2 regions of the Paenibacillus sp. J31P13 genome follow, and region 2 is predicted to be linked to the other one. Evidence: a T-box and tRNA genes for the amino acid it is inferred to sense, from the RefSeq annotation. Region 2 holds a T-box; the other holds one or more tRNA genes.
What was found. The T-box of region 2 lies ahead of leuS (leucine--tRNA ligase). A T-box ahead of a tRNA ligase gene usually reads a tRNA of that ligase, here a tRNA-Leu.
Positions count from the first base shown of each region.

Region 1: it has a tRNA-Leu gene. The T-box ahead of leuS (leucine--tRNA ligase) is inferred to sense a tRNA for this amino acid. The anticodon was not compared.

Region 1 covers NZ_JBWDNR010000006.1:84,318-87,592, reverse strand. Annotated here, with positions in the region: gene uraA (uracil permease) at 1-1,146, shown strand, start outside; gene AC0YOD_RS20105 (pyridoxamine 5'-phosphate oxidase family protein) at 1,284-1,700, shown strand; tRNA gene AC0YOD_RS20100 (tRNA-Leu) at 1,880-1,964, opposite strand; tRNA gene AC0YOD_RS20095 (tRNA-Lys) at 2,016-2,091, opposite strand; tRNA gene AC0YOD_RS20090 (tRNA-Glu) at 2,140-2,214, opposite strand; gene AC0YOD_RS20085 (hypothetical protein) at 2,327-2,641, opposite strand; tRNA gene AC0YOD_RS20080 (tRNA-Leu) at 2,820-2,904, opposite strand; tRNA gene AC0YOD_RS20075 (tRNA-Lys) at 2,960-3,035, opposite strand; tRNA gene AC0YOD_RS20070 (tRNA-Glu) at 3,086-3,160, opposite strand; tRNA gene AC0YOD_RS20065 (tRNA-Ser) at 3,269-3,275, opposite strand, start outside.
Region 2 covers NZ_JBWDNR010000002.1:167,727-171,001, reverse strand. Annotated here, with positions in the region: gene leuS (leucine--tRNA ligase) at 1-1,605, opposite strand, end outside; T-box leader at 1,678-1,925, opposite strand; gene AC0YOD_RS06850 (GNAT family N-acetyltransferase) at 1,987-3,183, opposite strand.

The DNA of each region.
Region 1 (3,275 bases), on a different contig from region 2:
GGAACATTGCTTTATTTATGGATTTGTAAGGGCAAAATACCAGCTTATCTTGGATCAAGCTTTGCTTTCCTTGGACCGGCAGGTTCCGTTATCGGCGATACAGCTGGAGGCGGCGGCAACTATGCAGGCGCTCTAGGCGGCTTTATCATTGCCGGAGTCATTTTTACAATCGTTGCGTTTATTATTCAAAAAGCTGGCACGGGCTGGATCAATGTTGTATTCCCACCCGCAGCTATGGGAGCAATCGTTGCTGTTATCGGACTTGAGCTTATTCCAACAGCAGCAGGAATGGCAGGCTGGATTGCCAAAAGTGGTCAAGAAGCAACCTGGGCGGCTGACGCGAAAATTATTACCTTATCGACGGTTACTCTCGCCATTACTGTACTTGGCTCTGTTCTCTTCAGAGGGTTTATGAAGATCATTCCGATTCTGTTCGGTATCATCGCGGGGTATGTACTTGCCTATCTGATGGGCTATACGAACTTCGGTAAGGTCGGTGCTTCAGACTGGGTTCAATCGCCTACCTTTACATTTCCAGAATTTCAGTGGACAGCTATTATCATAATTGCTCCAGCTGCGCTAGTCGTTATAGCAGAGCACATCAGTCACTTGGTTGTAACAGGAAATATTGTCAACAAAGATCTTTCCAAAGATCCTGGTCTTCACCGCTCTATGCTCGGCAATGGTATTTCGACGATGTTATCTGGATTCACGGGATCTACACCAAATACTACATATGGAGAAAACATCGGTGTACTCGCAATTACGAAGGTCTATTCCACATTCGTAATCGGCGGCGCAGCGGTCATCGCAATTCTCCTGTCCTTTTCAGGTAAGTTTTCAGCTTTAATCTCCAGTATCCCTGAGCCGGTTATGGGAGGCGTATCCCTGCTTCTATTCGGAGTTATCGCCTCGTCAGGTCTTAGAATGCTGATTGAATCAAAAGTTGATTACAGCAAACCGACTAACCTTTTCTTGACTACAGTCGTTCTAGTTACAGGTCTCAGCGGTGTTACCCTTAACGTTGGAGATATGTCGCTCTCCGGTATGTCTCTCGCAACGGTAGTCGCAATCATTCTCAGTCTATTGTTCAAGATATTCGAAGTATTGCGTATTTCAAATGACACTGAAGAAGCAGGTCATTAAGATAAAGAAGAGGAGACCCGAATATCGGGTCTCCTTTTTTTGTGATTACATTTAACACAGAATATAGAATAACGATTCATATTACCTCAAAAAGGGTAAAGTACTTAGGAAGCTGAAATACAAGGGAGCTGATTATGATGGAAAACAAACAACTTGAACAACTTATCTCAGAAGCGTTGGATCGCCATAAGTTTGGCTCCTTAGCTACGGTTGAACAGAATAAACCGAAGGCACGCTACATGGCTGTCTTTCATGATGGGCTTACCGTTCATCTCGCTACGAACCGCAAGACACATAAGGTTGAAGAGCTGAAACAAAACCCGAATGCCTTTTTACTGCTGGGCTTCGACGGTACTGGACCTAAAGAATTGATTGAAATAGAAGGAACAGTTGATATTACTAAAAATGACGAACTGCGGAAGTCCTTATGGAATGATGAGATGAAGAAGTGGTTTAACGGCCCTGATGATCCTAATTACGTCATCTTAGATATTCAACCATCTCGTATCGAATACACTGGAAAAGACCAAGAACGCCATATATGGGAAGGTTAAGCTTCTTAGTGGCTATTCAACAATAGAGGCAGGCTGCAGCGGATAGAATGATGGGGGCAAATGATGCCTCAATCATTCTATCCGCTGTTTCATTTGAGACGGTCAATGCGAGGAACACACTTAAAAAGAAATAAAAAAAAGCCTCTGCTTGGGAGCAAGGGCTTGTATAGTATAAGATATGGTGCGGTAGACAGGATTTGAACCTGCACGTCCTTTGGACACTACCCCCTCAAGATAGCGTGTCTGCCGTTCCACCACTACCGCACATTTGGTTTGTCGACCCTTCACCGCATTTGCCTTGAGAGTGTGAGCAAATGGTGAGCCATGAAGGATTCGAACCTTCGACACCCTGATTAAAAGTCAGGTGCTCTACCAGCTGAGCTAATGGCTCTAATGTGACTGAAATTAAGCTCTTAGAGCTATTTCGCTTGAGGATAGATGGTGACCCGTAGGGGAATCGAACCCCTGTTACCTCCGTGAAAGGGAGGTGTCTTAACCGCTTGACCAACGGGCCATTTCATACATAATGATCAGTGTTGTTGAGACAACAAAAATGATTATATCAGCATTTCAACTGAAGTACAAGCTTTTTTTTGAATAAAAATCAAAGCACGTAGCAATGATTCCTATTCAATTGTCTCCGCTTTAAAAACGTTATCCAATTTGTCTTCTGGAGTCAGTCTTTTTTTCAAAGGAACTTTAACATCTCTGCCCAATTCTTTGAAGAAGGTCTCAACATCGCATTCAACTTTGTCTACAAAGACAGTAAGAATACCTCTGTTAATAATCGCTTCGTTACCTTCTGCCGGAACCGTAACTTCAATAGAATATTTCTTCATCAAGGTGTTGCTGTATCGACCGAAAATCTCAAGCAATTCTTCGTTGTCGAATTTTGCAATTGCTGCTTGTCCTTTGTTCGTGAAATTCAAATGTAGTTTCATGTATACAGCTCCTCATCTCTAATGATGTATCTGTTTGACTTGTTATGGTGCCCAAGAACGAAAAAACCACTCTCTAATCAGATTTATGATCTGAATATAAAGTGGCATCATATATCAGAAAAGTGTTAACATGTGACACCTTCTAAATTCACCTATATACATGGGCAAAAGTAAATTATGGTGCGGTAGACAGGATTTGAACCTGCACGTCCATGGGACACTACCCCCTCAAGATAGCGTGTCTGCCGTTCCACCACTACCGCACATTTATAATTAGTGCTTCCTTCGCTTCCATTCCCTTCAAGATCTGAAGAAAAATGGTGAGCCATGAAGGACTCGAACCTTCGACACCCTGATTAAAAGTCAGGTGCTCTACCAACTGAGCTAATGGCTCTCAATGTGACTGAAATTGAGCTCTAGAGAGCAATTTCGCTAAGAGGAAATTGGTGACCCGTAGGGGAATCGAACCCCTGTTACCTCCGTGAAAGGGAGGTGTCTTAACCGCTTGACCAACGGGCCTTAAATCTTTAATGCATGTCCGCTTCGCCACTAGACTGCAATCTATTGTGACAAATAAAAAAGACCGGTTGAACGGTCTTCCCGTTACAAACACTTGTTGAAAAAGAATGGCGGA
Region 2 (3,275 bases):
GATATACAAATCAACCGGCAACCATTCCTTTTGTTTCTCTGGCGAGCAAAGCTCTTTGTCATTCTTCGGATCGATGAAGCGCAGATAGTACCAGCAGCTTCCTGCCCATTGCGGCATTGTATTCGTCTCGCGACGTGCCTTCATGCCTGTTTCTGGATCAATGGTGTTAACCCATTCCGTTACGTTCGCAAGAGGAGATTCGCCAGTTCCAGAAGGCGTTATCGCATCTACATCCGGTAATAGCAACGGAAGCTGATCCACAGGAACGGTCTTCATCGTGCCATCCTCCAAATGAAGAATTGGAATCGGCTCACCCCAGTAGCGTTGACGGCTGAACAACCAATCGCGCAGGCGATAAGTAATCTTTCCTTTACCTTTGCCTGAATCATCCAAGTGTTGAATCATTTTTGCAATTGCTTCTTCATTTGTCAGACCATCTAGGAATTCAGAATTGACATGCGGGCCATCGCCAGCATAGGCTTCCTTCGAAATATCCCCGCCTTGCACGACTTCTACGATAGGAAGGTCGAATTGCTTAGCAAACTCCCAGTCACGAGCATCATGACCTGGTACCGCCATAATAGCGCCTGTTCCGTAGCCAGCAAGAACGTAATCTGCTATCCAGATCGGTGTTTTCGCGCCATTTACAGGATTAATGGCGTAAGCTCCAGTGAACACACCTGATTTATCTTTGGCGAGATCTGTACGCTCCAGGTCGCTTTTCCGTGCTGCTGCTTCCTGATAAGCCACAACAGCTGCTTTTTGCTCCGCTGTAACAATTTTTGCAACAAGCTCATGCTCAGGTGCTAATACGCAGTATGTCGCACCAAATAGCGTATCTGGACGTGTTGTAAAAACAACCAGTGCTGCATCATGTCCGTCAATATCAAAGGTTACTTCCGCACCTTTAGATTTACCGATCCAATTGCGCTGCATATCCTTAATGCTCTCGGACCAATCCAGCTCTTCCAAATCCTCTAACAAACGCTCTGCGTATTCCGTAATTCTCAGAATCCACTGACGCATAGGCTTGCGAACAACCGGATGATTTCCACGTTCGCTCAGACCATTAATAACTTCCTCATTCGCAAGCACAGTACCCAGTGCTGGACACCAGTTAACGGAAACCTCAGCAGAATAAGCAAGTCCTCTATTATACAATTGAATAAAAATCCATTGTGTCCATTTGTAGTATTCCGGATCTGTCGTGCTGATCTCACGATCCCAGTCATACGAGAAGCCCAGTGATTTGATTTGTCTGCGGAAATTATCGATATTCTTGAATGTGATGTCACGCGGATGCTGCCCTGTATCCAGTGCATGCTGCTCCGCCGGCAAACCGAAAGCATCCCAACCCATTGGATGAAGCACATTGTAGCCCTTCATTCGTTTGTAACGGGATACGATATCTGTAGCTGTATAGCCTTCCGGATGTCCTACATGAAGACCTGCTCCAGATGGATATGGGAACATATCTAACGCATAAAATTTAGGTTTATCTGCGTCCTCTGTCGTTTGAAAGGTTTTGTTCTTATCCCAATATTGCTGCCATTTCGGCTCGACAACAAGCGGATTATAGCCTTGTGTTTGCTGTTCTTGACTCATCTGTAATTGTCCCCCTAAAAATAATCTCATACTGTATTAAAAACATAAAACCTCTCGCCCCTAGCGATAATCGCTAGGGACGAGAGGTTGTTCTCCCGTGGTACCACCCTAGTTAGCGTCAGGCATGCTTTGCCTATTCGCTCACTTGTCGCCTTTATCGCAGGCCAAACGGTACGATTGTATATCGATGACAAGCATCGATACATATGCCGCACAGCTCCAAGGTGAGCTTCATTTCGCTGCAGGTCCGGCTTGCACCATAAGTCACCGGCTCTCTTTGCCTCACACACGAAATTACTGTTCCTCTTCAACGCTCCATATGTATAAAACATTACTTCGATTATAAGGATCAGGGAGTTCGGTGTCAAGAGAACCGTATGTTCACGCTTGTACTCTGTACCAATATTCATATTGCTGGACATAGCCTATTTTATCGTAAAGTCGATTAGCTGGGGCATTATCTTTTACTACTAGTAAATAGCCTTGCTTCGCACCATTGTTCTTCCCCCAATGCAAAATATGCGATATGAGCTGTGTCCCAAAGCCAAGGTTCCGTTTCTCTGGATCCGTAACGATATCATATAAGCCGATCCAGCCATCCTCGATGACGGCTAAGCCGCATGCAACAGGTATTCCATTTTGATGCAAAATGGCAAAGCAGCGCTGAAACGGCGACCTTTGCTCCAGCATTTTCCGGGTAACCTCTCTCTGATTATCCGAAAGCCGATTAAACATCGTAACGACATCCAACCATGTTTCTGACAATTCCTCTTCAAACCAAATGTCAGCATCTGACGGTATTTGCAATTGGTCCAGATGCATCATTTTAACAAGTGTACGATCGACTTGCTCATACCCTCGCGAAGCAAGCTCTTCGTCCAGCGTTGCCGGTTGAATGAAAGGCGTTATTTTAAAAACCGTACGATTCCCTTGTCCCTCATACCACTGTTCACATTTCAATAGCTTTTCCTCAAGCTCTAAGGTGTTTCCATAAATTGCCTGAATAGAATTAGAACGTTTCGTATAACCCTCATTAAACCGAAGCAGCCACCCATCATAGACGAGCGTTTGCAGTGCCGGCCAACCGTTCAAGCTCATTTCCTCGATTCGAAAATGAAGACGATTCGCAATCTGCCCCTTATGATGCTGGTCATGCCAAATAAAATCCTTCAAATATTGCGCTGTTGAAAATGGATTCCCGTCTCCATCTGTATACATGGCTTCATATTGCTCATCTGTTAATCCAGCTATTGCGTCTAGTATATGTTTGCGACTTCTTACAGCTCCGCTTGTCAATTCCTCTATGGAAGTTTGCTTCCCGTATGTCTTGGCTCTCTCATTAAATTCGTCATAATCCAAATGCTTAACCGTAAGCGGTTTGCCCGTTCCTAGTTTAGCAATCGCTTCTTCATAGAAATAGTCATCCCACTGCAAAATATGTGAGACTACCTCGCGAAAGGACCACTTCCCTGGAGCAATTTTCTGATTCCAAATCTTCTCATCGTATTTGCTCAAATCGGTAACAAATGATAGCCAGTGCCCAAACTCCTCTAACAGCTGCGCTTTTTCGGTATTCATATGTAGGCACTCTCCCTTGAATATGATGGTGGAAAAAATAATTATTTCCAATATCATACAGTACAACTAGAGCTGGATCTAGATTTTTTTAT